DNA from 4 places in the Pseudomonas abyssi genome. Region 2 is predicted to be linked to each of the others. Evidence: predicted binding sites of a transcription regulator. Region 2 holds the regulator's gene; each other region holds the start of a gene.
What was found. The regulator LexA, encoded in region 2, represses DNA repair genes until DNA is damaged. The targets are predictions, from matches to a motif close to CTGTNTNNNNANACAG.

Region 1: recN (DNA repair protein RecN) is a predicted target of LexA. The motif match lies at 6,025-6,040, and genes of this name have one in related genera.
Region 3: imuA (translesion DNA synthesis-associated protein ImuA) is a predicted target of LexA. The motif match lies at 4,573-4,588, and genes of this name have one in related genera.
Region 4: recA (recombinase RecA) is a predicted target of LexA. The motif match lies at 6,086-6,101, and genes of this name have one in related genera.

The regions. Positions count from the first base shown of each region.
Region 1 covers NZ_LMAZ01000007.1:78,530-86,439, forward strand. The annotation lists gene ASB58_RS16790 (hypothetical protein) at 343-1,119, shown strand; gene dapB (4-hydroxy-tetrahydrodipicolinate reductase) at 1,191-1,997, opposite strand; gene dnaJ (molecular chaperone DnaJ) at 2,012-3,145, opposite strand; gene dnaK (molecular chaperone DnaK) at 3,269-5,191, opposite strand; gene grpE (nucleotide exchange factor GrpE) at 5,280-5,852, opposite strand; gene recN (DNA repair protein RecN) at 6,064-7,740, shown strand; gene fur (ferric iron uptake transcriptional regulator) at 7,800-7,910, opposite strand, start outside.
Region 2 covers NZ_LMAZ01000001.1:1,026,893-1,034,802, forward strand. The annotation lists gene fadA (acetyl-CoA C-acyltransferase FadA) at 1-1,138, shown strand, start outside; gene ASB58_RS04760 (DUF1653 domain-containing protein) at 1,208-1,420, shown strand; gene topA (type I DNA topoisomerase) at 1,512-4,133, shown strand; gene ASB58_RS04770 (DUF6586 family protein) at 4,145-4,645, shown strand; gene ASB58_RS04775 (hypothetical protein) at 4,709-4,954, shown strand; gene sulA (SOS-induced cell division inhibitor SulA) at 5,008-5,490, opposite strand; gene lexA (transcriptional repressor LexA) at 5,501-6,109, opposite strand; gene ASB58_RS04790 (TetR/AcrR family transcriptional regulator) at 6,351-7,016, shown strand; gene ASB58_RS04795 (L,D-transpeptidase) at 7,077-7,562, shown strand; gene nagZ (beta-N-acetylhexosaminidase) at 7,641-7,910, shown strand, end outside.
Region 3 covers NZ_LMAZ01000003.1:147,114-155,023, reverse strand. The annotation lists gene ASB58_RS11340 (CTP synthase) at 1-1,082, shown strand, start outside; gene kdsA (3-deoxy-8-phosphooctulonate synthase) at 1,115-1,960, shown strand; gene eno (phosphopyruvate hydratase) at 2,013-3,302, shown strand; gene ftsB (cell division protein FtsB) at 3,359-3,631, shown strand; gene ispD (2-C-methyl-D-erythritol 4-phosphate cytidylyltransferase) at 3,628-4,326, shown strand; gene imuA (translesion DNA synthesis-associated protein ImuA) at 4,607-5,218, shown strand; gene ASB58_RS11310 (Y-family DNA polymerase) at 5,226-6,635, shown strand; gene ASB58_RS11305 (error-prone DNA polymerase) at 6,611-7,910, shown strand, end outside.
Region 4 covers NZ_LMAZ01000003.1:39,455-47,364, reverse strand. The annotation lists gene ASB58_RS10755 (VOC family protein) at 1-276, shown strand, start outside; gene ASB58_RS10750 (YciI family protein) at 273-641, shown strand; gene ASB58_RS10745 (response regulator) at 711-1,358, opposite strand; gene ASB58_RS10740 (sensor histidine kinase) at 1,534-3,645, shown strand; gene ASB58_RS10735 (hypothetical protein) at 3,727-5,370, shown strand; gene ASB58_RS10730 (CinA family protein) at 5,520-6,041, shown strand; gene recA (recombinase RecA) at 6,154-7,191, shown strand; gene ASB58_RS10720 (regulatory protein RecX) at 7,204-7,647, shown strand; gene ASB58_RS10715 (LOG family protein) at 7,607-7,910, opposite strand, start outside.

The DNA.
Region 1 (7,910 bases), on a different contig from region 2:
CGAAAGAACTGACACATTTCACTAAACGCGGGCTGCACAAAAGCGGGAATGAAGTGGTGAACACAACATCCCGCTCGCAAAGGCATTGTCAGATACGCGCTGAATAGACAGATTAGCGCAATAGTTTAACGACTCAAGGGTGAAATATCCACTGCCGTGGCCCTTCCCGCCACCCGGCGGCGCGTCAGTCGCACATCTTCATTATCCGACTCGTCTGTGTTACAACACGACTTGCTAACCGCCGGGCAGGAGCCCAGAACAGACGGCAAAGACCGTCACCAGAGCGCCCTTGAGCGCCTGGACAACACAACAAGAACAACACAGGACTCGGGGACACCTAACATGCAAATGCACTTGAAACGCATCCTTGTGCTGCCGTTGCTACTCATCGCCGCGCTGGCCCATGCCGACCCGCTCCGCCTGCAGGCCCTGCATGAATTCCGCAGCGAAGGCTTCGAAGCGGGCACTTACCTGCTGATCGACAACAACCTGTACGAGCGCGTACGCGAACCAGGCAACCGGGAAATCTACAACACCTCCCTGCGCCGTATGGACGCTCTGCTGCGCCAGATGAACAATCCTGGCGACCTGCGCCCCCTGTACAACGACCTCGTAGCCCTGATCCGCGAACTCGAAAACATGCCTGAAGACCAGGCCCATTACAGCCTTGCCACCGTCAACCGGATCATGATGGCCCATGGCAAGCTGGAAAACGCCGCCGCCGAGCTCTACAACACCGAGGCCGCCGACGCGCCGGAAGATCTGCTCGCCCTGCACCGCCAGAGCATCGAAACCCACCGCATTCTGCTGCTGTACCAGAACAACATGTTCAGCTCGGTCGGCGTCTACTTCCTGCCAAGCAAGGAAGGCATCTTTGATGAGCTGGACGCACGTATCCATGCTGGATCCGGCGAACTGAAGCGACTACTGCCAGAGCACGAGGCGACCTTCGAGCAGCTCGACAAGCAATACAGCTTCATCCAGCCGCGACTGATCAACCATCACGCCGACTGGGTACCCACCATTGCCGCGTTCTATCTGAGCAAAAACACCCAAACCCTAGACGAGCTGTCCCGCGAGAAGGCCAACCTCGCCGAGGCCAACGCCGGCACTCCGTAACGCCAGGGGCAACAAAAAAGGCACCGCAGCTTGCGCTCGCGGTGCCTTTTTTCTGCACTGGATGGACGATCTCAGTCCTTCAAGCCCAGCACATCCTGCATATCAAACAGCCCCCGGTCACGACCAGCCAGCCACATGGCAGACCGCACCGCGCCCTTGGCAAAGGTCATGCGACTGGAGGCCTTGTGGGTAATCTCCACACGCTCGCCCTCAGTCGCAAAGAGCACCGTATGGTCGCCCACTACATCGCCAGCACGCACGGTAGCAAAGCCGATGGTCTGCGGGTCGCGCGCACCGGTTTGCCCTTCACGGCCGTACACAGCCACTTTTGCCAAGTCACGACCCAGCGCATCAGCCACGACCTCCCCCATACGCAAAGCGGTGCCAGAGGGCGCATCGACCTTGTGACGATGGTGCGCTTCAATCACCTCGATATCAGCGTCATCCCCCATCACCCGGGCTGCCATATCCAGCAGCTTGAGACAGAGATTCACGCCAACACTGAAGTTGGGCGCAAAGACGATAGACACATCCTTGGCCGCCTCAGCAAGCAGCGCCTTCTCCTGCTCAGAGAAACCTGTCGTGCCAATCACCATCGACTTGCCCGCCGCGCGGCAGACTTGCAGGTTGACCAGCGTCGTGGTCGGATGAGTGAAATCGATCAGCACATCAAAGTCGTCAACCACCTGCTTCAGGTCGCCACTGATCGCAACCCCCAGGCGCCCGACGCCGGCCAGTTCACCCGCATCAGCACCCACAAGGGAGCTATCGGGGCGCTCAATCGCTGCGGTCAGCGCAGCACCTTCAACCTGGCCAATCGCCTCGATCAGGATCTTGCCCATGCGCCCGGCTGCGCCTATTACCGCAATACGTCTCATGCTGCGCTCCTGACTCAGAATTTCATGTCTTCGAAGAAGTTTTTCACGCCATCAAACCAGCTCTTGGCGCGCGGCGACTGACTGGAGCCTTCTGCCTCAAGGGTCTGGCGCAACTCTTCCAGCAACTCGCGCTGACGCTTGGTCAGATTGACCGGCGTCTCGACCACAACGCGGCACAGCAGATCGCCAGGCGAACCACCACGCACGGGCGTCACGCCCTTGCCACGCAGGCGGAACAGCTTGCCAGTCTGCGCCCCTTCCGGAATCTTAAGCTTGACGCGGCCATCCAGCGTCGGCACCTCCAACTCGCCACCCAGGGCAGCATCGACAAAGCTGATCGGCACTTCGCAGTAAAGGTTTTTGCCATCGCGCTGGAAAATCTTGTGCTCGCGCACCGAGACCACGACGTACAGATCGCCCGCCGGACCACCGTTGACGCCCGCCTCACCCTCACCAGCCAGGCGAATGCGGTCACCGGTATCGACACCGGCAGGCACCTTGACCGAGAGGTTTTTCTGCTTCTCTACGCGGCCTTCACCATGACAGTCGTTGCACGGGTCGGTAATCATCTTGCCGGTGCCGTGGCAGCGCGGACAGGTCTGCTGCACAGAGAAAAAACCTTGCTGCATACGCACCTGGCCATGCCCACCACAGGTGGTACAGGTAACCGGCGTAGTGCCCTTCTTGGCGCCGCTGCCATCACAGGTTTCACAGGCAACCAGCGTTGGCACGCGAATGGTCACCGAGGTGCCACGTACCGCCTCCTCAAGATCCAGCTCCAGGGTGTAACGCAGGTCACTGCCGCGCTGCACACTGGACCGACCGCCGCGTCCGCCGCCACCAAAGATGTCACCAAAGACATCACCAAAGATGTCGGAGAAGTTACCGCCGCCAAAGCCGCCACCGCCGGCGCCCATGTTCGGATCGACACCGGCATGACCGTACTGATCGTAGGCCGCACGCTTGTTGGCATCGGTCAGCACTTCGTAGGCCTCGGTGGCCTCCTTGAACTTCTCTTCGGCCTTTTCGTCATCCGGGTTGCGGTCAGGGTGAAACTTCATCGCCAAACGGCGATAGGCCTTTTTCAGGTCGGCCTCGCTGGCGCCCTTCTCGACCCCCAGCACTTCATAATAATCACGCTTGGACATGTGTTCGATTTCCCTCAGAGAGTCACTCGGCACAAACGGCAACGCGGGAGAAGCTCCCGCGTTGCCAGGCAGAGTGGTCAGGCGGCACGTTCAACGCACCGCCCGGCCCGGTTCATCAAGGACTTACTTGTTGTCCTTGACCTCTTCGAACTCGGCATCAACCACGTCGTCTGCATCGTTGCCAGACTCCGCACCTGCCGCTGCGCCATCAGCCTGACCGGCCTGAGCCTGCTCGGCGTACATCTTCTGAACCAGCGGACCAGAGGCTTCGGACAGGGCGTTGATCTTGGCTTCGATCTCTTCCTTGTCACCGGTCTTGATCGCCGCTTCCAGATCGCTCAGCGCAGTTTCAATGGCCGCCTTCTCTTCGTCGGTCGCCTTGTCGCCTGCCTCGGTCAGCGTCTTGCGAGTCGCATGGACCAGCTGATCGGCCTGGTTACGCACGGTCACCAGCTCTTCGAACTTGCGATCCTCTTCGGCGTTAGCCTCGGCGTCACGCACCATCTTGTCGATTTCGTCATCCGACAGACCGGAGGACGCCTTGATCACGATGGACTGCTCTTTGCCAGTCGCTTTGTCCTTGGCGGACACGTTCAGAATACCGTTGGCATCGATGTCGAAGCTGACTTCGATCTGCGGCACGCCACGCTGCGCCGGCGGAATGTCGGCCAGGTCAAAGCGGCCCAGCGACTTATTCTGCGACGCCTGCTTGCGCTCACCCTGCAGCACGTGAATGGTCACGGCAGTCTGGTTGTCGTCAGCAGTCGAGAACACCTGCGACTTTTTGGTCGGGATGGTGGTGTTTTTCTCGATCAGCGCAGTCATCACGCCACCCATGGTTTCGATACCCAGCGACAGCGGGGTCACGTCCAGCAGCAGCACGTCTTTCACGTCACCCGCCAGAACCGCACCCTGGATGGAGGCACCAATGGCAACCGCCTCATCCGGGTTAACGTCCTTGCGCGGTTCTTTGTTGAAGAACTCGGCAACCGTCTTCTGTACCAGCGGCATGCGGGTCTGACCACCCACCAGAATCACTTCGTTGATCTCGGACACGTCCAGGCCAGCATCCTGCATAGCGATGCGGCAGGGCTCGATGCTGCGTTTGATCAGATCCTCAACCAGCGACTCCAGCTTGGCGCGAGTCACCTTGACGTTCAGGTGCTTCGGACCGGACGCATCTGCCGTGATATACGGCAGGTTAACGTCAGTTTGCTGGCTGGAAGACAGCTCGATCTTGGCCTTTTCAGCAGCTTCTTTCAGACGCTGCAGAGCCAGCGGATCGTTGTGCAGATCAACGCCGTTCTCTTTCTTGAACTCGTCTGCCAGGTAGTCGATCAGACGCATGTCGAAATCTTCACCACCCAGGAAGGTGTCGCCATTGGTGGCCAGCACTTCAAACTGGTGCTCGCCATCTACTTCGGCAATCTCGATCACGGACACGTCGAAGGTACCGCCACCCAGGTCGTATACGACAACGGTGGAGTCGCCACGCGCCTTGTCCATACCGTAGGCCAGAGCAGCGGCGGTCGGCTCGTTGATAATGCGCTTGACTTCCAGACCGGCGATGCGACCGGCGTCCTTGGTGGCCTGACGCTGGCTGTCGTTGAAATAGGCCGGTACGGTGATAACCGCTTCAGTAACCGGCTCGCCGAGGTAGTCTTCGGCGGTCTTCTTCATCTTCTTCAGCACTTCGGCCGACACCTGCGGCGGCGCCATCTTCTCGTCATTGACCTGAACCCAGGCGTCGCCGTTGTCGGCTTTGACGATCTTGTAAGGCACCAGCTTGATGTCTTTCTGTACGACGTCTTCTTCAAAACGACGACCGATCAAACGCTTGACCGCGTACAGCGTGTTCTGCGGGTTGGTGACCGCCTGACGCTTGGCAGACTGACCAACCAGGGTTTCGCCGTCGTTGGTGTAGGCGACGATGGACGGCGTGGTGCGCGCACCCTCGGCGTTCTCGATCACCTTGGCGGAACCGTTTTCCAAAATGGCGACACAGGAGTTGGTGGTCCCCAGGTCGATACCGATAATCTTGCCCATATGCTTCTCTCCGAATCTGGCTACCGCGTTCAGTCAGCGGCGCTGTTTATCTGTGCATGAACCCTTGATGGGGTCTGCAAAATCAATTTCAAGCCTGCTCGTCAATCGACTGAGTGCCGGCGGCCGGAGCCTTGCTCACCACAACCATTGCCGGGCGCAGCAGGCGACCGCTCAGGGTATAACCCTTCTGGAACACCTTGAGCACGGTATTGGCTTCAACGGCAGCGCTCTCTTCCATCGCCATCGCCTGATGCAGCTCCGGATTGAAGGGCTCACCCTCGGGTACAACCGGCACCACCTGGAAACGGGCCAGAGTGTCGGCGAACATCTTCAGGGTCAGCTCAATCCCTTCGCGCATCGGCTTGATGGCTTCATCGTCGGCATTGGACAGCTCCAGGCCACGCTCCAGACTGTCGACGATCGGCAGCAGGTCATTGGCAAAGCGCTCGAGCGCAAACTTGTGCGCCTTTTCTACATCCTGCTCGGCACGACGGCGGGCGTTTTGCACATCGGCGACGGCCCGCAGAGCCTGATCCTGAGCGGCAGCAAGCTGTTCTTCCAGACTTGCCACGCGCGCCGCAAGATCGCCCTCAGGCGTTTCAACGGCTGCCTCGGTAGCCGCGTCCTGATCCTGCAGATCCGGTCTCTGTTCCTCTGCCATGTCTTTCTCCTGTCATAGGGTTATGGCGCTGCGGCGCTGGGCTCACAGCCTGTCAATGATGATCCGCCAGCGTCGCTGGCATTGCCTGGCAACCTATATGGGGCCATTCCCACAACCTTCAAGGGGAGATCAAAAGACAGATTGAGGGGGCTTGTAGGCGCCGGGAAAACTACTGTATAAATAACCAGAAAACCAAACAGGAGCACGCGCCATGCTGGTCCATCTCGCGGTCAACAACTACGCCATCGTCGACAACCTGGAGCTAGATCTGGGCGGCGGCATGAGTGTGATCACCGGGGAAACCGGCGCCGGCAAGTCGATCATGCTCGACGCACTGGCGCTGACCCTCGGCGACCGCGCAGACAGCGGGGCCGTGCGCCCCGGCAGCGACAAAGCCGACATCCTCGCCACCTTCGATATCAGCGACATCCCGGAGGCACGCCAGTGGCTGGACGAGCGTGATCTGACGCAAGACGACGAGCAGGTCATCCTGCGCCGCGTCATCACCGCAGAAGGTCGCTCACGCGGTTACATCAACGGCTCCCCCTGCCCCCAGCAAGACCTGCGCGCCCTCGGTGAAATGCTGATCGACATTCACAGTCAGCACGAACACCAGTCGCTGCTGAAAACCGACACCCACCGCCGCCTGCTGGACGAATACGCCGGCGCCGGCGAGCTGGCTCGCCAGGTACAGCTCGCCGCACAGCGCTGCCGCCAGACCGAGAAGGCTCTGCTGCAAGCCAGCCGCCAGAGCGAAGAGCAGAGCGCACGTCAGCAGCTGCTGACCTATCAGCTGGACGAACTGGACAACCTCAGCCTGCAGGATGGCGAACTGGAAGCACTGGAAAACGAACAGCGCCAACTGGCCAGCGCCGACCAGATCCTGCACTCCTGCCAACAGGTCATCAACATCTGCAGCGAGAACGATGCCGGCAGCGTGCTCCAAGCCCTGACCGCCAGCCTGCAGCGTCTTGACGGTTTCAAGAATCACAGCAGCCAACTGGGCGAAGCCAGCGACCTGATTGCCAGCGCCCAGATTCAGATTGAAGAAGCCGTGGGCGAGCTGACCCGCTACCTGGATCACTTTGAGGCCGACCCGGAGCGCCAGCAATATGTTGAAGAGCGCCTGAGCGCCATCTTCGAGCTGGCCCGTAAGCATCGCATCCAGCCGGCCGAGCTACCGGTTTTGCAGCAGCAGCTGATTGATGAACTCGAAGGCCAGCAGCAGCAAGCCGCCGACGCCGAGCGACTGCAGGAGGAACTGACCGCCTATCAGGCGCACTATCGTCAACTCAGCGAGAAGTTATCAGCTCAGCGCAGCAAAGGTGCCAGCAAGCTGGCCAAGGCAGTTACCCAGGAAATTCAGCGCCTTGGCATGCCGGGCGGTCGCATCGAGCTGCAGCTGACACCGCTGGATGCAGACAGCTACCCGGTCACCGGTCTGGAAAATGTCGAATTTCTGGTCAGCGCCAATCCCGGCCAACCCGCCAAGCCGCTGGCCAAGGTCGCGTCCGGCGGCGAACTGTCACGCATCAGTCTCGGCATTCAGGTGATTACCGCGCAAACCTCACGCGTACCGACGTTGGTATTTGATGAGGTCGATGTGGGTATCGGCGGGCCGACGGCGGAAATTGTCGGCCAACTGCTGCGCCAGCTCGGCGCCCGAGGGCAGGTACTGACAGTGACCCACCTGCCGCAGGTTGCAGCACAGGGGCATCAACACCTGTTTGTACGCAAACAGCAGACCCGCAACAGCACTCGCACCTGCATCGACCAGCTGGACACCGAGGCCCGCATTCAGGAAGTCGCCCGCATGCTGGGCGGCATTGACCTCACCGACGAATCGCTGGCCCACGCCCGCAAGCTGCTGAGCACTACCGCAGACTGACCTTGGTGCAGACACAAAAAACCGGGCGCCAGGCCCGGTTTTTTGTGCGGTGATTGCACTTATTTTTGCGGCTTGCGCACGTACAGCACCAGATTATGATCTACCAGCTCAAAGCCGTGCTCCTTGACGATCTCGCGCTGGCGGCGCTCAATCTCTGCATCAAAGAACTC
Region 2 (7,910 bases):
CGGCCGTACCCCGATGGGCCGTTCCAAGGGTGGCATGTACCGCAACGTGCGTGCTGAAACCCTGTCCGCCAACCTGATTACCGGCGTACTGGCACGTAACCCGAAGATCGATCCGGCGGAAGTTGAAGATGTAATCTGGGGCTGTGTAAACCAGACCCTGGAGCAGGGCTGGAACATTGCGCGCATGGCGTCGCTGATGACCCCGATCCCGCACACCAGCGCTGCGCAGACCGTCAGCCGTTTGTGTGGTTCTTCCATGAGCGCGCTGCACACCGCCGCCCAGGCGATCATGACCGGCAACGGTGATGTGTTTGTCGTCGGTGGTGTCGAGCACATGGGCCACGTGGGCATGATGCACGGTGTTGATCCGAACCCGGCCCTGTCGCTGTATGCCGCCAAGGCGTCCGGCATGATGGGCCTGACTGCTGAGATGCTGGGCAAGATGCATGGCATCACCCGCGAGCAGCAGGATGCCTTTGGTGAGCGTTCTCACCGTCTGGCCCACAAGGCCACCGTTGAAGGCAACTTCAAGGACGAGATCATCCCGATGGAAGGTCATGACGAGAACGGCTTCCTGAAGCTGTTCACTGAAGACGAGACCATCCGCCCGGAAACCACCCTGGAAAGCCTGGCTGCACTGCGTCCGGCGTTCAACCCCAAAGGTGGTACCGTGACTGCGGGTACCTCCTCGCAGATCACTGACGGCGCCTCCTGCATGATCGTGATGTCCGCAGAGCGCGCTCAGGCCCTGGGTCTGGAGCCGCTGGCGGTCATTCGCTCGATGGCGGTTGCCGGTGTTGATCCGGCGATCATGGGTTACGGTCCGGTTCCGTCCACCAAGAAGGCGCTGCAACGCGCTGGCCTGAGCATGAGCGACGTTGACTTCGTTGAGCTGAACGAAGCCTTCGCTGCCCAGGCGCTGCCGGTTCTGAAAGACCTGAAGCTGCTGGACCAGATGGACGAGAAGGTGAACCTGCACGGCGGCGCCATCGCCCTGGGTCACCCGTTCGGCTGCTCCGGTGCACGTATTTCCGGCACCCTGCTGAACGTCATGAAACAGAACAACGGCACCATCGGTATCTCTACCATGTGCGTTGGCCTGGGTCAGGGCATCACCACGATCTTTGAGCGTGTCTGACGGCTCTGGCTGGTGACTAAAGCCGAGGCCCTGTGCCTCGGCTTTTTTATTGCTGTGAGGAGGTTGTATATGCGTCCAGGACGCTATCGGCACTATAAAGGAAAGGACTATCAGGTCATCGGTCTGGCGCGGCACTCCGAGACCGAGGAACCCCTGGTGGTCTACCGCACTCTGTACGGTGATTTTGATCTCTGGGTCAGGCCGCTCGCCATGTTCAACGAGCAGGTCGAGGTTGACGGGGAGCAATATCCACGCTTTACCTTTATCAGCGAAGACGTGTAGGCTCTGGCCCTCCAGCCTGTCCGGCAGTGTTCTGCCAGAAGAGGTTGAGTGTCAGCTTCGAGTTCAGTTCGGGTCAGGAAAACAAGTATCCATGGGAAAAGCACTGGTCATTGTGGAGTCGCCAGCCAAGGCCAAGACAATCAACAAGTACCTCGGCAACGAGTTTGTGGTGAAGTCGAGTATCGGCCATATTCGCGACCTGCCCACCAGCGGCAGCGGCAAGACCGAAAGCAAACCCAAAGGCGGGCGCAAGGCTGCTGCCAGTGAGCAGGAAAAGCAGCAGAAGGCGCGTGCCCAGTTGGTCAAGCGCATGGGCGTCGATCCAGAGAACGACTGGAAGGCGCACTACGAGATCCTGCCCGGCAAGGAGAAGGTCGTCGACGAGCTGCGTCGCCTGGCCAAAGACGCTGATACCGTCTATCTCGCGACGGACTTGGACCGCGAAGGGGAGGCGATTGCCTGGCACCTGCGTGAGAGCATCGGTGGTGACGATTCGCGCTACAAGCGCGTGGTGTTCAACGAAATCACCAAGAAGGCGATCCAGGAAGCCTTTGCCGAGCCCGGCGAGCTGGATATGAATCGGGTCAACGCACAGCAGGCACGCCGTTTTCTGGATCGCGTGGTCGGCTACATGGTGTCACCGCTGCTGTGGCAGAAAATTGCCCGTGGCCTGTCTGCCGGCCGGGTGCAGTCGGTAGCCGTAAAGCTGATTGTTGATCGCGAGCGCGAGATTCGTGCTTTCGTGCCGGAGGAGTTCTGGGAGGTTCACGCCAAACTGAACACGCCAAAGGCCGAGAGTGTGCGCTTTCAGGTCGTCAAGCAGAACGGCGAGACCTTCCGTCCGGGCAACAAGGCAGAGGCTGATGCGGCCCTGGCGCTGCTGAACAAGGCGGCCTACAAGGTTGCCAAGCGAGAGGACAAGCCAACCAGCTCGCGCCCCAACGCGCCTTTTATCACCTCCACGCTGCAACAGGCCGCGAGTACGCGCCTGGGCTTCAGCGTAAAGAAAACCATGATGATGGCCCAGCGTCTGTATGAGGCGGGTTACATCACTTATATGCGTACCGACTCGACTAACCTGTCGGCGGACGCAATTGACATGGCGCGCAGCTACATCGAGAGCAACTTCGGCGCGCCATATCTGCCAGAAAAGCCCAACCTGTATAGCAGCAAGGAGGGCGCGCAGGAGGCTCACGAAGCCATTCGCCCCTCCGACGTGAAGCTCAAGCAGACCGATCTCAAGGGCATGGAGCGTGATGCCGAGCGCCTGTACGAGCTGATCTGGCGTCAGTTTGTGGCCTGTCAAATGACGCCGGCCAAGTACCTGTCCACCAATATTCAGGTGGCTGCCGGTGACTTCGAGCTGCGCGCCAAGGGCCGCATCCTCAAGTTTGACGGTTACACCCGCGTGATGCCGCAGCAGGGTAAGGGTGGTGAGGATGAGGTGCTACCCGAGATCCAGGTTGATGACGTCATGGCGTTGCAAGCCTTGGACCCCAAGCAGCACTTTACCAAGCCGCCGGCGCGTTATGCCGAGGCAAGCCTGGTAAAAGAGCTGGAGAAGCGCGGTATCGGCCGTCCTTCGACCTATGCGTCGATTATTTCCACCATTCAGGATCGTGGTTACGTGACGCTCAACAATCGCCGCTTCTACGCCGAGAAGATGGGCGACATCGTGACCGAGCGCCTCAACGAGAGCTTTCCGAACCTGATGGACTATGGCTTTACCGCCAACATGGAAGAGTTGCTGGATGACGTGGCGCAGGGTGAGGTGCTCTGGAAGAAGGTGCTGAACGATTTCTACAGCGACTTCAGTGCCAAGCTCAGCGCCGCCTCTGCATCGGGTGATGACAAGGGAATGCGCGCCAACCAGCCGACGCTGACAGACATTGCCTGTCATGAGTGCGGCCGGCCCATGATGATTCGTACGGCGTCGACTGGCGTATTCCTCGGCTGTTCTGGTTACGCGCTGCCGCCGAAAGAGCGGTGCAAGGCGACCATCAACCTGGTGCCGGGCAACGAAGTGGCCGCCGATGATGACGAAGGTGAGTCACGCGTGCTGCGCGGCAAGCGTCGCTGCGGCCTGTGCGGCACGGCGATGGACAGCTACCTGATTGATGAGCGGCGCAAGCTGCATGTCTGCGGCAATAACCCGGATTGCTCTGGCTTTGAGATCGAAGAGGGGCAGTTCAAGATCAAGGGTTACGATGGCCCGACGCTGGAGTGCGACAAGTGCGGCAGTGAAATGCAGCTGAAGACCGGTCGTTTCGGCAAGTACTTCGGCTGCACCAATAGCGAGTGCAAGAACACCCGCAAGTTGCTGCGCAATGGCGAGGCCGCGCCACCCAAGGCAGACCCGGTGCCCATGCCTGAACTGAAGTGTGAGAAGGTGGACGATGTCTACGTCTTGCGCGACGGGGCTTCTGGTCTGTTCCTGGCAGCAAGCCAGTTCCCGAAAAACCGGGAAACCCGCGCGCCACTGGTTAAAGAGTTGCTGCCGCACAAGAGCGAAATCGATCCCAAGTACCACTTCCTGCTGGATGCGCCAGTTGCTGACCCGGATGGTAACCCGACCGTGGTGCGCTATAGTCGCAAGACCAAGGAGCAGTACGTACAGACGGAAGTTGAGGGCAAGCCGACCGGTTGGCGTGCATTCCACGATGGCAAGCAATGGTCGGTGGATGACAGTCGCAGCAAAAAAGCCAAGCGTTGAGGTGATCAGCCATGGCCAATGAAGCTTATACCCGTACCAATCAGGCGCTGTTCTTTGCACGCAAGGCGATCGAATCCTGGCAGCAGGCCGAGAGCAGCAATGCGCTGGACGCCCTGACCCAGGCACAGTACCACCGCGAGCACGCAGTGTTTCACCTGTATCGGGGAGCGCTGGCGCTGATCCATGAGGTTGCCGACCGCTATCGCTGGCCGCTGGTGGACGCGCGCCAGGTGGAAGCGGTGCTGGTGCCGTCGGTAGTGCAACGTTTTCCCGGCCCGGAGTTGGCTGAGCTGACTGAGTTGGCTGACAGTAACGGCACCTGGCTGGCGGGCGTGATTGGTGCCTGGCAGCGCCTGCAAGCGCCGCCAGTGCCGGCTGACAGTGGTGCTCAGTCGCTGATAGCGAGCAGTGCGGTTGCGACGACCGAGTGGAGCGGCAGTGATGCGCAGGAAGCCCTGCAGGCGCTGTCCGAGCGTGTGGCGGCATACCGCGACGGCATACAGGAGTGGTAGTGCGGATGCCCTGAAGGCGGCGCTGTGTTACACTGCGCCGCTGTCATACAGGAGAACCGCGTCATGTCTTCACCCTTTCTGGAAATCGTCGAACTCGCCAACGGTAAGGTGGCGCTGCGTCGTTCCGACGAGGAAGGGGAGCCGTTGCTGGTAATCGAGTTTTCCGACGATGCACGTGAATATCTGCAGGGTAACTACATTGAAGTCGCCAAGGTCATGATCAGCGCAGGCATGCAAATGGCCGGGCAGATGATGGATGATGAAGACGAGGATGGCGAACTGATCCCGGAGGATCGGGTTCTGCATTGAGTGCCGAACAGACACAAAAAAGGCCAGCTTCTCAGCTGGCCTTTTTCTTTGTGTCAGCCCAAATGCACGTTCAGGCTGTGGCAACGGCCGATACGGGCGGCGCGCTCAAGCCGTGGCGCGCTGCAGCTGTCCTTGTCCAGCCAGCTGACCACGGTATGGCTGCCGCCCATCTTGAGTAGGTCGCAGCACAGGGTCAGCGTGTCCATGCCAGTCTTGGAGCGCACAATCATGATGCGCTGCGGGTCAAGGTTAGCGCCGCGCAGCCATTGCTGGCTTACGGCTGCCGGCGGATCGATCAGTGTCAGCCAGCGGCGGCTGCTACGCGTGCTCAGATCTCGCAGTACCGGGGCAAGCCATTGCAGGCACTGACGCGCGCTGCCTTGCAGGCTCATCTCGCTGTAACTGCCTTCCGTGTCTTCGACTGGTTGCCTGAGCGTGGTATCAAGGCGCTCGTGTTTAAGTCGGCTGGCCATCAGAGCGTTGTGAAACAGGTCGGCCTGGGTCAGGGTCTGTTGTTCGGTGCGGGCGTACTGCATGATCAGCTCCTCAGCGACGGATAACACCGACGCTTAAACCTTCAATGGTAAGTTCCTGTTCGGTGAGGTCGACTTCGATCGGCTTGAAGTCCGGGTTTTCTGCAATCAGTGAGACCTTGCGGCCCTGCTTCTGGAAGCGTTTTACCGTCACTTCTTCGCCGAGGCGCGCCACGACGATCTGGCCGTTGCGGGCTTCGCTGGTGCGGTGCACTGCCAGCAGGTCGCCATCCATGATGCCGATGTCGCGCATACTTTCACCCTGAACGCGCAGCAGATAGTCGGCGCGCGGCTGGAAAAAATCCGGATCAATGCGGCAATGATCCTCGACATTCTCCAGCGCCAAGACCGGGGCGCCAGCGGCAACGCGGCCGATGACGGGCAACTGGCCGTCGCTGCTGTCGGTTTCCGACTCGGGCAGCCTGATACCACGGGAGGCGCCGGGAATCATCTCGATGGCGCCCTTGCGTGCCAATGCGCGCAGATGATCCTCGGCGGCGTTAGGGGATTTGAAGCCCAGTGTCTTGGCGATGTCGACGCGGGTGGGGGGATACCCGTTGCCGTCCATGTACTCCTTAATGAAGGCCAGAACCTGCTGTTGTCGTGCGGTTAGCTTCTGCATGGAAGGGTGCCTGTGTTTTTATCCAGTAGCTGTGATTATATACAGTTAACTGTGCTCGACAACCCTGAATTTGATCTGGCGGTTCACTGGCGCTGTTTAAAGGGCAATGGTGTGGGGTGTGCCTGAGGGTAATGCGGGTGTCCTGCATGAGGGGGTGGGAAGGGTTGACGGTATTTCGTTTTAAACGTATGTTTGAAACGATTGTTCGCTTTTATCCTGTAGGTCAACCGGGGAGGGACGCATGGCGCAGTCTGATACCGTCAAGCGCATTCTGGATGCTGCCGAGCAGCTGTTTGCGGAAAAAGGCTTTGCCGAAACGTCGCTGCGTTTGATTACCAGTAAGGCCGGGGTCAATCTGGCTGCGGTTAATTACCACTTTGGTTCAAAAAAGGCGCTTATCCAGGCGGTCTTTGTGCGCTTCCTTGACCCCTTTGTCAGCAGTCTGGAGCGTGAGCTTGACCTGCGCGAGCAGCGCGGCGATGCGGCACAGCAAAGCCTCGAAACCCTGCTTGAGATGCTGGTCGATCAGGCGCTGGCGGTCAAGCCGCGCAGCGGCAATGATCTGGCAACATTCATGCGCTTGTTGGGGCTTGCTTTCAGCCAGAGTCAGGGGCACCTGCGCAAATACCTTAGCGAGGTATACGGCAAGGTGTTTCAGCGTTACATGGGCTTGGTGGTGGGGGCTGTCCCGGGCATTCCTCCGCAGGAGCTGTTCTGGCGCGTGCATTTCATGCTCGGTAGTGCGGCGTTTACCATGTCCAGCATGAAGGCATTGCGCGCCATTGCTGAGGCTGAATTGGGCGAGCCACGCCCGGTGGACAGCGTTTTGCGCCTAATGGTGCCCTTTTTGGCTGCAGGCATGCGTGCCGACAGCGCCGTCGCCCAGGATCACGCTGCGCTCGCCTGATCATGCCGCATTTACCTCCGCTGCGCTGTCCGCTATGGTGTGCGCAGCGTTGGAGGTGACATGCAGCTCGACCGTATCCATATATCCCTTTCTGACCAGCAACTCGTCGGTTATGCCGAGGGGCAGGTGGTATGTCGTTATTCCGTTTCAACTGCGCTCAATGGTGCAGGCGAGGCTGAAGGCTCCGGTTGTACTCCGCGTGGCCGACACCGAATTCGTGCGCGTATTGGTGGGGGGCAGCCGAGTGGCGCGGTGTTTATTGGCCGCCGGCCAACCGGCGAAGTCTGGTCGCCAGAGCTGGCAGCTGCCTTTCCCAAGCGTGACTGGATTCTCAGTCGTATCCTCTGGTTGTGCGGTGAGGAGCCGGGCTTTAATCGCGGCGGCGATGTCGACTCCCAGCGACGCTACATCTATATACATGGCACTGGCGATGACCAGCCAATGGGGCGGCCCTTGTCCCACGGCTGTGTGCGCATGCGTAACGCCGAGATGGTGGAACTGTTCGCACGCACGCCGGTCGGTTGCATAGTCCAGATCGACGCCTGACTTTGGCTGCTCATTTGGCCTTAGCAGGCGTTTTTTAGTGTTTCATCAGGAGATTTTGCATTGAAACAGGGTGCATTGATGCTGGATCTGCCCGGCCTGTGGCTGCAGGCGGAAGATCGGCAGTTGTTGCGTCAACCTGAAGTGGCCGGTTTGATTCTGTTTGCCCGCAACACCGAATCGCCGCAGCAAGTGACCGAGCTGGTGCGGACCATTCGCGCTGAGCGTCCGGATATGCTGATTGCGATTGATCAGGAAGGCGGGCGTGTGCAGCGCCTGCGCCGCGATGTGCTGCGTTTGCCGGCGTTGGCCGATGTGGCGGCGGTACCGGATGAGCGTGCAGACGAGGTG
Region 3 (7,910 bases), on a different contig from region 2:
CGGCTGGCGAGACCAAGACCAAGCCGACCCAGCACTCGGTCAAGGAGCTGCGCTCCATCGGCCTGCAGCCCGACGTGCTGATCTGCCGCTCCGACCACCCGATCGACCTGTCCTCGCGCCGCAAGATCGCGCTGTTCACCAACGTGGAAGAGCGTGCGGTCATCGGTCTGGAAGACGTTGATACTATCTATCGCATCCCCTCCGTACTGCACGCCCAGGGCCTGGACGACTTCGTCGTCGAGCGCTTTGGTCTGGAGTGCGGCTCTGCCGATCTGGCCGAGTGGGAGCGCGTGGTCGACGCCAAGCTCAACCCCGAGCACGAAGTCACCATCGCTATGGTCGGCAAGTACATGGAGCTGCTGGATGCCTACAAGTCGCTGATCGAAGCACTCAGCCACGCCGGTATTCAGGCGCGTACCAAGGTTAACGTGCGTTATATCGACTCCGAGGACATCGAGCAGCAGGGTCTCTCGCTGCTGGACGGCGTAGACGCCGTGCTGGTGCCGGGCGGCTTCGGCTCCCGGGGTGTCGAAGGCAAGATTGCCGCGGTGCGTTACGCCCGCGAGAACAAGATCCCCTACCTGGGCATCTGCCTGGGTATGCAGGTGGCGGTCATCGAATACGCCCGCAATGTGCTGGGCTGGAGCGATGCCAACTCCACCGAGTTCGACAAGACTTCCGGTCACCCGGTTGTCGGTCTGATCACCGAATGGCAGGACGCGTCCGGTGAAACCGAGCTGCGCACCGAAGCGTCCGATCTGGGCGGCACCATGCGTCTGGGTGCTCAGGAGTGCTCGCTGGAGCCGGGTTCCAAGGCGCATGCGTGCTACGGCAAGGACGTGATCGTCGAGCGTCACCGTCACCGCTATGAGGTCAACAACAACCTGCTGCCTGATCTGCAGGCCGGCGGGCTGCAGATCTCCGGCCGCTCCGGTGACGGCGCGCTGGTCGAGGTGGTTGAAGTGGGTGATCACCCGTGGTTTGTTGCGTGCCAGTTCCACCCGGAATTTACCTCTACGCCCCGTTACGGCCACCCGCTGTTCAGCGGCTTTATCGGTGCGGCGCTCAAACAGCGCGGCTAAGCCCAGACATACGTCAGACAAGAGGCTGGTACATGACACAGAAAATTGTGCGCGTTGGTGAGATCGAAATGGCCAACGACAAACCCTTCGTGCTTTTCGGCGGGATGAACGTACTGGAGTCCCGTGATCTGGCCATGCAGATCTGCGAACGCTACGTCGAAGTGACCGAGAAGCTGGGTATCCCCTATGTGTTCAAGGCCAGCTTCGACAAGGCCAACCGCTCCTCGATCAATTCCTTCCGCGGCCCCGGCCTGGAAGAGGGGCTGAAGATCTTTGAAGAGGTCAAGCGCACCTTCAACGTGCCGGTGATCACCGATGTGCACGAGCCGCATCAGGCCGCGCCGGTTGCCGAAGTCTGTGACATCATTCAGCTGCCGGCCTTCCTGTCCCGGCAGACGGATCTGGTCGTGGCCATGGCCAAGACCAATGCCGTGATCAACATCAAGAAGGCCCAGTTCCTCGCGCCGCAGGAAATGAAGCACATCCTCACCAAGTGTGAAGAGGCGGGCAATGACCGTCTGGTGCTGTGCGAGCGCGGCTCGGCCTTTGGTTACAACAACCTGGTGGTCGATATGCTGGGCTTCGGCATCATGAAGCAGTTCGAGTACCCGGTGTTCTTCGACGTGACTCACGCCTTGCAGATGCCGGGTGGCCGCAGTGATTCGGCCGGCGGTCGCCGGGCTCAGGTTACCGATCTGGCCAAGGCGGGCATGAGCCAGGGCCTGGCCGGTCTGTTCCTCGAAGCGCACCCCGATCCTGACAACGCCAAGTGCGATGGCCCCTGTGCTCTGCGCCTGGACAAGCTGGAGCCGTTCCTTGCCCAGTTGAAGTCGCTTGATGAACTGATCAAGAGCTTCCCGGTACTGGAAACGGCTTGAGCCGCTACCGCTTTCACCCGATTGACTCGATATACGGAGCTAGCAAGTAAAGATGGCAAAAATCATTGATATCAAGGGACGTGAGGTTCTGGACTCGCGCGGTAACCCGACCGTCGAGGCGGATGTGATTCTGGAAGGCGGCATCATGGGCAGCGCCTGCGCACCCTCCGGCGCCTCCACCGGTTCGCGCGAAGCGCTGGAACTGCGTGATGGCGACAAGAGCCGTTATCTGGGCAAGGGCGTGCTCAAGGCTGTTGCCAATATCAATGGCCCCATCCGCGAGCTGCTGGTTGGTCGTGATGCGACCGCTCAGGCTGAGCTGGACCGCGCCATGATCGAGCTGGACGGTACCGAGAACAAGGCCACCCTGGGCGCCAACGCCATCCTCGCCGTCTCCCTCGCTGCTGCCAAGGCCGCCGCTCAGGCCAAGGGCGTGCCGCTGTACGCGCACATCGCTGACCTGAACGGCACCCCCGGTGTCTACTCCATGCCGGTACCGATGATGAACATCATCAACGGTGGCGAGCACGCCGACAACAACGTCGACATTCAAGAGTTCATGGTGCAGCCGGTTGGCGCCAAGAACTTCGCCGATGCGCTGCGCATGGGTGCCGAGATTTTCCATCACCTCAAAGCCGTTCTGAAGGCCCGTGGCCTGAACACCGCAGTCGGTGATGAAGGTGGCTTCGCGCCGAACCTGGCTTCCAATGAGGACGCGCTGGCTGCCATCGCCGAGGCCGTTGCCAACGCCGGCTACACCCTGGGTGACGATGTCACTCTGGCGCTGGACTGCGCTTCCAGCGAGTTCTACAAGGACGGCAATTACGATCTGGCCGGCGAAGGCAAGGTGTTCGATGCCGCCGGTTTTGCTGACTACCTGGCTGGCCTGACCCAGCGCTACCCGATTATCTCCATCGAAGATGGCATGGATGAGTCTGACTGGGCTGGCTGGAAAGTCCTGACCGACAAGATCGGCGAGAAGGTACAGCTGGTCGGTGACGACCTATTCGTGACCAACACCAAGATCCTCAAGCGCGGTATCGACGAGAAGATCGGTAACTCTATCCTGATCAAGTTTAACCAGATCGGTTCGCTGACCGAGACCCTGGAAGCGATCCAGATGGCCAAGGCTGCCGGCTTCACCGCCGTTATCTCGCACCGCTCTGGTGAGACTGAAGACAGTACCATCGCCGACCTGGCGGTGGGTACCGCTGCTGGTCAGATCAAGACCGGTTCGCTGTGCCGCTCTGACCGCGTCTCCAAGTACAACCAGTTGCTGCGTATTGAAGAGCAGCTGGCTGGCCAGGCGCCCTACAAGGGCCGCGCCGAGTTCCGCGGCTGATTGGACTGGCGGGTGCGCTCACGCGCACCCGCTGTTCCTCGACGGGAGCATCCAGCTTGAAATGGCTCTGGCTGATTACGCTGTCATTGTTGGCAGCCCTGCAGTACCGACTCTGGGTTGGTGAGGGCAGTCTTGCCCATGTATCACAACTCAAGCAGCAGATTGCCGCGCAAGCGCGCGAGAACGAGCAGCTGCTGGAGCGCAACCGTGTGCTGACCGCTGAAGTCATCGAACTCAAGCAGGGGCTTGAGACCGTTGAAGAGCGTGCCCGCCGTGAGCTGGGCATGGTCAAAGAGGGTGAGACCCTGTTTCAATTGAGCGAGCCATGAGCGCCGCTACACCTGATTTCTGGGTCGTTCTGCCCGCCGCCGGCGTCGGCGCGCGCATGCAGGCAGACCGCCCGAAGCAGTACCTCCTCTGGGGTCAACGTACCCTGATCGAACACACACTGGCCTGCTTCCTGGATCAACCGGGATTGCGCGGGTTGGTGGTTTCCCTGTCTACTGATGACGGCTGGTGGCCGACGCTACCCTGTGCCGAGGATGCGCGTATCACCCGCGCAGTCGGCGGGCGCGAGCGTGCCGACTCGGTGCTCAATGGCCTTATTGCGCTGCGCGAACTGGGCGCGGCCGATGGCGATTGGGTGCTGGTGCACGACGCGGCTCGCCCCAATCTCACCGATGGTGACCTGCACAAGCTGCTGAGTACGCTGGGGAGTGATCCGGTCGGCGGCTTGCTGGCGGTGCCGGTGCGCGACACCCTCAAGCAGATTGGCCCGGATGGGCGGGTTGCGGCAACGCCGGACCGCAGTCTGTTCTGGCAGGCTTATACGCCACAGATGTTTCGCCTTGGGCCACTGCAGCAGGCGTTGACTGATGCGCTGGCAGCGGGTGCGCTGATTACCGATGAAGCCTCGGCTATGGAGTGGGCGGGGCAGGCGCCGTTGTTGGTTGAGGGGCGAGCCGATAACCTGAAGATTACTCGTCCTGAGGATCTGGAGTGGTTGCGGCAGCGCGACTGTTGATCTTTCTTTCTAGCGTTTGAGCTGGCTTCCTTGCGTGGTATCGATGCCTTTCGGGCACAGCATGCTGTGCCCCTACGCCAATTTCTGGAATCTGCGCTGGGCCCCCTCGTAGGGGCGCGACATGTCGCGCCCGCAATAGATAATACCGCGCGCATGCCACCCCGAGCGCCGTGTTTGCAGTCATCTTAAACGCCGTTGGTCGTGCCCGTCTGTTTGCAATTGACCGATACCATGCGAATAAATATGCTGTACGCATATACAGTATTTTGCTGAGGTTTTCATGGGCGCGGTGGTTGCACTTGATCGGTTGCTTGAGACGCGGCGTGTCTGGCGCGGGCGCCAGCAGAGTGAGCCGGTGGCCGAGCAGCCGACCGGGCATGCGGCGTTGGATGCATTGCTGCCCGCTGGTGGCTGGCAGCTGGCTGCACTGAACGAGATTTTGCTGGGGCAACCCGGCAGTGGCGAGCTGCAGTTATTGTGGCCGCTGCTGGCGCGCTTGACGCAGGCGGGAGAGCGGGTGGTGCTGGTAGGTGCGCCGGCGATTCCCTTTGCGCCCGCTTGGCAGGCGGCAGGCGTGGTGTTGGCCCAGGTGACGCTACTGCAGGTCAGTGGTGCCGAGCGGCTCTGGGCGGCGGAGCAGTGCCTGCGTTCGGGCAGCTGTGGTGCCGTGCTGTGCTGGCCGGAGCAGGCGGATGACCGCGCCCTGCGGCGTCTGCAGGTAGCGGCTGACAACGGCCAGACGCTGGCTTTTGTGCTGCGCGACCGGCGTGCTGCCGACAACCCGTCGCCGGCCGCCCTGCGGCTGCTGCAGGAGCGACAGCCGAGGCAGTGGCGGGTGCTCAAGTGCCGGGGTGGGATGGCACCCGCGCGGCCTGTCTGCATTTCCCTCTGAGGCCGCCATGCGCTGGCTTTGCATTCTCTTTCCCCAACTGGCACTGGATGCGGTGCTGCGTAGCCGCGATGATCCGACTGTGCCCTTGGCGCTGCTCAGCGGACCGCCGCAACGGCGTGTGCTGCAGGCGGTCAATGAGTCGGCACGCGCGCAGGGGTTACGCTCAGGGCAGAGCCTGACCCAGGCGCGGACGCTGCTGGAGTACTTTGACACGGTCGAACATGACCCGGCGCAGACCGAGCACTGGCAGCAGTTTCTGGCCAGCTGGGCGTACGGCTTCAGTGGTCATGTGAGTCTGGATTTCCCCCGCACCCTGTTGCTGGAGGTGGCGTCCAGTCTGCGCCTATTCGGCCCCTGGCCTGAGCTGGAACAGCGCCTGCGCGCCGAGCTGCAGGCCCTGGGCTTTCAGCATCGGCTGGTACTGGCGCCCAATCCGCTGGCGGCCCGGGTGCTGACCAACGTGGCAGACGGGCTGGCGGTAGACGAGCAGGCGCTGCAGACCGAGCTGCTGCGTCTGCCGGTGGCGCGCAGCGGCCTGCCGGGCGAGCTGGTTGAGAGCCTGCAGCGCATGGGCCTGCGCCGACTGCAGCAGGTGCTGGAATTGCCGCGAGACGGCCTAGCCAAACGCTTCCCGCCCCAGTTGCTGGCGCATCTTGATCAGTTGCAGGGGCATCATCCGCTGGCGCTCAGTTGTTACCAGCCGCCGGATCAGTTTCGTCAGCGTGTCGAGTTCAACTTTGACGTCGAGTCGACTACCTCGCTGCTGTTTCCGTTGCGGCGTTTGATCAGTGATCTGGCGATGTTTCTGGCCGGGCGGGACTGTGGCGTGCAGCGCTTTGTGTTGCTGCTGGAGCACCGTCGCCAGCCCGCCAGCGAGCTGCCAGTCGGCTTGCTGGGGGCCGAGCGTGATCCTGAGCGGCTGTTCGAGTTGGCGCGGGGGCGTCTGGAGCGTATCGAACTGGCCGCGCCGGTACAGGCGCTGACCCTGCTCGCCGAGGATTTGCCACGCTTTGTACCGGCCGCAGCCGAGTTGTTCAGCAGTCGGCCGCAGCAGTCGCAGAGCTGGTTGCAGGTCTGTGAGCGGCTGCGCGCGCGCCTGGGCGACAAGGTAGTGCAGCCGTTGGCCGCGGTGGATGAGCACCGGCCCGAGCGCAGCTGGCTGGCACAGGAGCGGGGCGACACCGCCGTGCGCCCGGCCGGGCCGCGACCGGGCTGGCTGCTGGCCGAGCCGGAGTTGCTCAATGACCTGTTTCCGCGGGTGCTGGCCGGACCGGAGCGGATCGAATCCGGCTGGTGGGATGGCGAGGACGTGCGGCGTGACTACTACCTGATCGAAACCCGCGACGGACGCCGGGCCTGGGCCTTTCATGCCGCCGGTCGCCCCGGCCCGTTCTGGGTACACGGGTGGTTTGCATGAGCGTGGGCTACGCGGAACTGCATTGCCTGTCCAACTTCAGCTTTCAGCGCGGGGCGTCCAGTGCGCATGAGTTGTTTGCTCGTGCCCGGCAGCACGGCTATGACGCCCTGGCGATTACTGACGAAGGCAGCTTGGCAGGAATCGTCCGTGCCTGGCAGGCGGCGCAGGAGTCCGGTTTGAAACTGATTGTTGGCAGCGAGATTCAGCTGGAGAACGGCCCCAAACTGGTGTTGCTGGTCGAGAACCTGACCGGCTATCAAAGCCTGTGTCGGTTGCTGACCCTGGCTCGTCGCCGGGCTGGCAAGGGCGAGTATTGTCTGCGGCTTGAGGATCTGACCGATGGACTCGACGGTTTGCTGGGCCTATGGCTGCCGCGCCACGGTCAGGATGAAGAGCACGGCCGGCAACTGCAGCCGCTGCTGCCGGGGCGTCTGTGGCTGGCAGTCGAGCTGCACCGTGGGCCGGACGATGCGCGCAAGCTGGATCAACTGCAGGGGCTGGCGGCACGGCTCGGTCTGCCCTGTGTCGCCAGCGGTGACGTGCATATGCATGTGCGTGGGCGGCGCGCGCTGCAGGATACCCTGACCGCACTGCGTCATCACTGCACGGTGATGGAGGCGGGCAGCCGGCTGTTTGCCAATGGCGAACGCCATCTGCGCAGTCTGTCGGCGCTGGCGGCGATCTACCCGGCGGCGCTGCTGGCCGAAAGCCGCCGCATCGCCGCGCGCTGCCGGTTCGACATGGGCGAGCTGCGTTACCAGTATCCGCGCGAGCTGGTACCGGAGGGGCATACCCCGTCCAGTTGGTTGCGCGAGCTGACCTGGCGAGGTGCGGCCTGGCGCTGGCCGAACGGGCTCAGCGACAAGGTGCGTACGCAGCTGGAGCACGAGCTGGCGCTGATTGCCGAGAAGGCCTACGACAGTTACTTTCTGACCGTGCAAGATATCGTTGCTTTCGCTCGCGGCCAGCACATTCTCTGTCAGGGGCGCGGCTCGGCGGCCAATTCGGCGGTATGTTTTGCGCTGGGGATCACCGAGCTGGACCCAGGCCGCAGCAACCTGCTGTTCGAGCGCTTTATCTCCCGCGAGCGCGATGAGCCGCCGGATATCGACGTGGATTTTGAGCACGAGCGGCGCGAAGAGGTCATCCAGTACATCTTTCGCCGTTACGGGCGTGAGCGCGCCGCGCTGACCGCGGTGGTTACCCGTTACCTGTCGGCGGGCGCGGTACGCGATGTGGCACGGGCGCTGGGTCTGCCGCAGGAGCAGATCGATC
Region 4 (7,910 bases), on a different contig from region 2:
ATCTCGGTACTGACCGACAGCCAGGAGGAGACAGACCGGCTCTGGGCAGCGCTGACGGCCGATGGTGGGTGCGAAAGTCAGTGTGGCTGGCTGAAAGACCGCTTCGGTGTTTCATGGCAAATAGTGCCGCGCCGGTTTATCGAGCTGCAGGGCTCGGATGACAAGGCCGCAGTGCAGCACGCGCGTCAGGCGATGTTCAGCATGCGCAAACTGGATCTGGCTGCCCTTGAGGCTGCCTTCTATGGTGCAGCGCCCGCGGATGGAGAAAACGCATGAAATATCTGTGTCTGGTCTACTACGACGAACAGAAAATGCAGCAGCTGTCGCAGGACGAATGGGATGCGTTGAATCGTGAGTGTATTGCCTGTGTCGCGGACTTGCAGGCCAGCGGGCACTTTCTTGAAGGCGCACCGCTGTTGTCGACCGAGACGGCTACCACTGTGCGGGTACGTGATGGCGGCCCCATGATCACCGATGGTCCCTTTGCCGAGACCAAGGAGCAGTTGGCGGGCTTTTACATGCTGGAGGCGCGCGACTGCAACGAAGCCATCCGGCTGGCGCAGAAGATTCCTCCTGCGCGCTACGGCAGCGTAGAGATTCGCCCGGTGAGAGAGTTGATGGAGGAGGGTAATCGGAAGTAGGGCTACTCAAGGCCATGCTCCTGCGCGGCCAGGCTTATCAGCGCGGGTGGTCGCCGGGCAGCAACACCGTTACTGACGCCCGTCCAGCAGCCCCATGTCCATCGCCTTGATAGCGGCTTCCGCGCGGCAGTTGATCTGCAGCTTCTGGTACACAACCTTCAGGTAGCTGGCGGCGGTGTGGGGCGAGATGCCTAGCTCCTGAGCGGCGCCCTTGACGCTCAGTCCGCGAGCGATGAGTTGCAGTAATTGCTGCTCCCTTGGCGTCAATGCGTCACTGGGGGAGGCCGGGGCGGGGCGAAACTGTTCCAGGATACGTCGGGCAATGGAGGCCGAGAGCGGTGGTTTGCCTTGCACGATGCCACCGAGCTGGGCAACGAAGGCCTGCTCATCTTCGTCTTTCAACAGGTAACCGTCGGCGCCGGCGCGCAGCGCGGCGAACAGGTGCTCAGCGTCATCAAAAATAGTGGTGACAATGCACTGCGTCTGCGGGCTTTGGTTCTTGAGCTGCGGTAATAGGTCAACGCCATTGCCATCGGGTAAGCCGAGATCCACCAAGGCCAGCTGATAGCGGTTGTGTTTTATCAACTCGTTAGCCTGCGCCGAGCTGCAGGCTAGGTCGACGGGACATTGGCCCAACGCCTCGTGCAAACGCTGTGTCAGCCAGTCGGCGACTTGCGGCATATCCTCAATGATCAATACCCGGTTGGTGGTTTGCATGTCCGCGCTCCCTGCTGAAAATGCGCTGTGCGATGTCACAATAATGGCGCTAGTATCGTTTCGATCACGTCAATTGATTTTAAACGGCTTGGGATAAAACCGAGACTTTCCTAAAGTCGCGCCGAATGAAAACAAGATCAACCCCCTTGATGTGGGGGCAAGGGAGTTGCTAAGGATGGTGCCGCTGCGAACCAAACTGCTCGCCGGACTGGCGGTAATTGTGCTGTATGGTTTTTGGATAATTCAGTTGGCCCTGTCGTTGCCGGCCAGCGAGCTGCAATTCAGCCAGCAGGGCGATCAATTGCTGGCCGCAGGTCCGGACGCCGCGCCGCGCCCGGTTGAGGCGATGCTGATAGGCGGCACGGCGCTGCCGGCCCGTGCGGTGCTGGTTATTGAGGAGCCGGATGTGTTGCCGGCATACAGCGATATCAACCAGGTTTTTGCTGAACACACACAACTGCTGCAGGCGTTGGAGGCCGGCACCCTGTGGGTGCGTTACCAAGACGGCAGTGAGCAGCAATTACATCCGGTAGCACGCGGCTTGATGCAGTTGCCGGCTATGTTCTGGCTGCAACTGTTGTGTGGCTTGGCTGGCATGGTGATATGCATGCTGGTGTGGGTTCCGGGTGAGCGCAACCTGGCGACCCGCTCCTTTGCCTTGTCCGGTCTGGGGTATCTGCTGGCATCTTCGACGGCCGCTGTGTATAGCACGCGTGAGCTGTTTATTGACGGTGACTTGTTCCGCGTTCTGTCCGGTTTTAACCATTGCGGCGCAATGTTGTTTTCTGCAGCGGTCAGTGCTTTTCTGTGGAGCTACCCGCGGCGCGCGCCGTCCGTCTGGATCCCGCTTGCGCTTTACGCTGGCTTTGTCTCGTGCATGACGCTAGACCAGCTGCAGCTCACCGCCTCGCCGGTCGAGGGCTTCCATCTCTGGGTTATTGGCGTGTTTATGATCGGACTGTCGGGCGCTGTCTGGCAGTGGCGGCAAACCCGCAATAGCGCGGCTGACCGCTCGGCTTTTCGCTGGGTGTTGTTATCCATTATTGCCGGTACGGTGTTCTTTTCGGCCGGCATGATCTTGCCAGCCATTTTGCAGGTAGCAGTGCCCCATGCTCAGGGGCCGTTGTTGGCTACCTTTTTACTGATGTACGCCGGCATGGCGTTGGGAGTAACCCGCTACCGTCTGTTTGAACTGGAGCGCTGGTGGTTCTCAATCTGGAGCTGGCTGTTGGGCGGGCTGGCGGTGCTGCTGACGGATTTGGCGCTAGCGTCGTTGCTGACCCTCTCTGGCCCTACTGTACTGGCTGCCTCGGTGGCCTTGGTGGGGTGGGTGTACTTTCCTGTGCGGCAGTTTATCTGGGGCCGTTTGACCGTGCGACGTCAGCGTGGTCTGGATACCTGGTTGTCACAAGCGCTGCCGGTAATGCTGCAAGCTCAGCGCAGTGACCAAGCCGACAGCGCCGTGGAGCAGGCTTTGCTGGCGGTATTCCAGCCGCTGCGTGTCGAGCGCTTGGGACGCAAGGCGCAGCGCCCTCAGGTGGTCGACAACGGAGATGCGCTGCAAGTCCCTGGGCCATCGGGAGAGGGTGACTATGTGCTGTTACATGCGGAGCAGGGGCGTCGACTGTTTACTCGTCAGGATGTTCAACTGGCTCGCTTGGTGCTGTCGCTGGACAACCTCGTGCTGCACTCGCTGACCGCACGGGTAGAAGGCGCAACCGAGGAGCGCAATCGTATCCGCCAAGATATCCATGACGACTTGGGGGCCAAGCTGCTGCAACTGCTACACACAGCATCGGGTGATTCGCGGCAACTGGTGCGCGAGGCGATTCGTGACTTGCGCGAGTTATTGCACAACATGGATGGCCACGAGGTGCGTCTGGATGTGGCGGCATCTCGTTGGCAGGAGGAAACGGCAAACCGTTGCCAGGCCCGCGGCGTTATTTTGCATTGGCAACAGATACTGGGCGAGCAGTCGCTGAGTGCGGGGCAGTTCAGTCATTTGACCCGGGTGCTGCGAGAAGCGGTCAGTAACGCCCTGCGCCACGCTACGCCTACCGAACTGCGCGTGCAGTTGAGTCAACAGGGAGGCGTCACGCTACAGTTGCGGGTCGAGAATGACGGCGTTGCCTTGGCTGAAACAGCCACCAGTGGGCGCGGCCTGCAGATCATGCAGGCCCGTGCTCGCCAGCTGGGTGGTGAGCTGCAGCACGGGTGCGTGCAGCAACGCTGGTGGCTGGCGCTGCAGGTGCCGATTGGTCCACCCGATACTCCCGCTGCAGATTGATCACCCCCCGTATTCACGGGCTAACCTGCCTTGCGGTGTTGCCTTTAAATGGCAGCATCTACACAAGGAAGGCAACTGGCCATGAAACTGAAAACACTTGCTCTGCTCCCACTGGCGCTTGCGCTCACCGCCTGCCTGAGCGGCGGTGGCGGGGGCGGCGGTGGAGATAGCGCCGCCGCCGGTAAAACCGGTCGCCTGATTGATTCGGCTGTTGCCGGGGTGAGTTACAGCACTGCCCAATTCAGCGGCACCACCAATGCTGACGGTGAATACCTTTACCACGAAGGTGAGACGGTGACCTTTCGTATCGGTGATATCGTATTTCCGGCCGTGACTGCCAAGGGCGTGCTGACACCGCTTGATCTGGCCGGCAGTACGGATATCAACGACCCGGTGGTGATCAATATTGCCCGCCTGCTGCAAACCCTGGACGAAGACGGCAACCCGGATAACGGCATCCTCATTCCCGAGTTGAGCACCACCGCGGCGCTGGACTTCAACCTGCCGGTGGCAGACTTTGCTGCCGCGGTGCAGGCTGCGCTGGGGGTTACCCTGATCAGTCAGGCCGATGCATTGGCGCACCTGCAGAACGAGCTGGATGAACTCAACGGCGGAACCACCGACCCCGGGCGGGAGGCTGCAACTGTGCCTGCCGGCCTGGTGGGCGTGTATCAGTTTCTGTTTGAAGAAGTCACCGCCGGCTCCGGGATTCAGGACGGGGTGATTGATGAGTATCAGGTGACCGCCGATGGGCGGCTGATCCTGCCGGGCGGCAGCGAGCTGAGCAACCCGGTGTATATCTCCGACTCGCACGTCGAGATCGCCTGGCACGACAGCAATACCGGTCTGGGCTATGCGCTGAGCAACGCCAATACCGGCGTCATCAACGAGTTGAACGTCAGTGAGGGGCTGTTTGGCGACGCAGGCTATGTGTTTTACGGCTCCTACGTACCCTACAGCCCCACCACTGGTAATGTGCCGCAGGCGTTGCTGGATCTGGCCGGCAGTTACAGCACCCAGCCGTATTTCAGCAAGGCGGGTAATCGCCATGGCTGGGCTGTGGGTGACGAGTTGACGCTGGATATCGACAGCGTCAGCGGCGTTATCGACATCGCCGGCATCTACCAGCTTGATCCGGCGGACAGCAGCTTTTCCTGGACGGACAAAACGGGCACCAATCCGCGCTTTAACCCCCACTACGAGGTGCTCTACAAGGTTGGCGACAGCGACATTAAGCTGCTGCTGTACCGTCAGCCGGGCGAGGGGCTCAATGGCTGGCGCCTGCAGGATGACGCGAACGCCGCCGATGGGGTCAACGTTGCCAGTGAGGTGATGCCCTTGATTGCAACGCATCAGGCCTACGTTGATGCGCTGGATGCGCTGCTGCCGGCAACCCTGACTGTCATAGCCCAGGACGGCACCTACAACTCGGGGCTGGACGGGGCGGTTTGTACCCAGTACGCCTTTGATTTGGATTACGGCGCCACCAACGGCAAGCCGCGCATCTTGTTCAATCAGCTTGGCAGCCCGGCCAAGACCACCAAGGAGTACATTGCCTCCAGCGCTGCCTATAGCGAGCAGGGGAGTGCCGTCAGTCTCTACTGGAGCGGGTTTGATCTGACAGTCGACGGCAGCACCTTGACCGCGACCGTGATTAAGCTCGGCGAGCCGATCAACGAGGTACTGAGCAACGACAGCAGCGCTATCGCCGCCGTTTGCCCTTGAGCGCGAACATAACGCCGGCAGCCTTGAACGGGCTGCCGGCGTTGTGCTGTCTGCACGAAACCAACCTCGACAAAGCCGGTCCCAGCTCTGGTGCAGCCGCCGGACCAACTGGCATGCTGTGTCCTGTTACGCACGTCGAGGAGGGTGCCATGTCCCATTATGATCCGTTGATTGATTCCGCCGCCGCCCGCCTGGGGCGTGTACTTGAACACCTGGGGCAACGCGTCAGCACCGCCGAGTCCTGCACCGGCGGCGGTATCGCTGAAGCCATTACTCGTGTCGCAGGCAGCTCGCAGTGGTTTGAAACCGGCTTTGTCACCTACGCCAACAGTAGCAAGGCGCGTTGGCTAGGGGTGGAGCAGGCCACGCTGGAGGCGCACGGAGCGGTCAGCGAACCGGTGGTGCTGGCCATGGCCGCGGGGGCCAAGGCGGCGGCTGAGGCGGATATGGCGGTGGCTGTCAGCGGTATTGCCGGCCCGGATGGCGGCAGCGCCGAAAAGCCGGTCGGCACGGTGTGGTTTGGCTGGGCCTTGAGTGATGGCCGGGTGGTCAGTGAATGCAAGCGTTTTCAGGGCGGCCGCCGTGAGGTGCGTGCTCAAACGGTATTGCATGCACTGGAGCGCCTGGTCTCGGAGGCAGAGAAGGCAGCTGCGAACCGGTCGTCAGTCTGATTGCATATCGGGGGTAGGCGGGTAATTTTTTCTGTGGAATAATACTGACCAAATATACAGTAGTTGATCGGTCGGTCGCTTCGGCGCCTGCCCCAAGCCAAGAGGATGCGAAATGGACGATAACAAAAAGAAGGCGCTGTCGGCTGCCTTGAGTCAGATTGAACGTCAGTTTGGCAAGGGTGCCGTGATGCGCATGGGCGATCACGAGCGTCAGGCCATTCCGGCTATCTCCACCGGCTCGCTCGGCCTGGATATCGCCCTCGGCATTGGCGGCCTGCCCAAGGGCCGTATCGTCGAAATCTATGGGCCGGAGTCCTCCGGTAAAACCACGCTGACCCTGTCGGTTATCGCGCAAGCGCAGAAGCACGGCGCCACCTGCGCTTTCGTTGACGCGGAACATGCGTTGGATCCGGAATACGCCGGCAAGCTGGGCGTGAATGTTGATGACCTGCTGGTCTCCCAGCCTGACACTGGTGAGCAGGCACTGGAAATCACCGACATGCTGGTGCGTTCCAACGCTGTTGACGTGATCATCGTCGACTCCGTAGCGGCACTGGTGCCCAAGGCCGAGATTGAAGGTGAAATGGGTGACCACCACGTAGGTGTGCAGGCCCGTCTGATGTCTCAGGCGCTGCGTAAGATCACCGGTAACATCAAGAACGCCAACTGTCTGGTTATTTTCATCAACCAGATCCGTATGAAGATCGGCGTCATGTTCGGTAACCCGGAAACCACCACCGGCGGTAACGCGCTCAAGTTCTACTCCTCTGTCCGTCTGGACATCCGCCGTACCGGCGCGGTGAAAGAGGGCGACGAGGTGGTTGGCAGTGAAACCCGCGTCAAGGTTGTGAAAAACAAGGTCGCACCGCCGTTCCGTCAGGCCGAGTTCCAGATCCTGTACGGCGCCGGTATCTACCATAACGCCGAGATCATCGACCTGGGTGTACAGATCGGCCTGGTTGAGAAAGCCGGTGCCTGGTACAGCTATCAAGGCAGCAAGATCGGTCAGGGCAAGGCCAACGCCGCCAAGTTCCTGGAAGACAACAAGGCAGTGGCTGAGGAGATCGAAAAGGCCATCCGCGACAAGCTGCTGGCCAAGCCCGGCAAGCCGAAGGCCGAGAGCGAAGCCGACGCCGAACTGGAAGACTGAGCCGGCTGACTGATGCGCCCGCGCTCTACGTTGGAAACCCCTGTTGCCATTCGCCGCTCAGCCATGGATTTGCTGGCGCGGCGAGAGCACAGCTATGCGGAGTTGCAACGCAAGTTGCGCCAGCGAGGCGCGCCGAGCGATCTGGCCGAGATAGAGCTGGACCGCCTGGTTGAGGATGGGTTGCTCAGTGATGAGCGCTTTTGCGAGGCGTATATCTACGCCCGCAGTCAGCGCGGTTACGGCCCCGCGCGCCTGCGCGAGGAGCTGCGCCAGCGTGGCGTATCTGAATCGCTGGTCGAGCGCAGTCTGGCCGAGGCAGATCAGGACTGGCAGGCGCTGGCCGAACAGGTGTTTGCCAAGCGCTTCCCTGAGGGCACTGCCCGTGATCCGGCGGAGCGCGGCAAGCAGCTGCGCTTTATGCAGTACCGGGGGTTTTCAGGTTTTCGGGCTGATTGACGAAGTCGATCAGCGCCCGCAGGCTACCCCTGTCCCTTTCGTTGAAATCAAAGCACAAGCGCGTCAGTGCGCCCAGCTCGGGCTCGTCGTCCTCCTGTTCACACATCCCCTGTTGCACAAATCCGCCTGAGACACAGATGTGTCCAAATCGCGTCTCCAGCTGTGCCAGTGCCTGCTGGTTGAGCGGGTGGTTGAGGCGCAGCATAAACTGTTCTCCAACACGGCGAGATGAGTGATAGTTGCTGTAAAAATTCAGGACCACC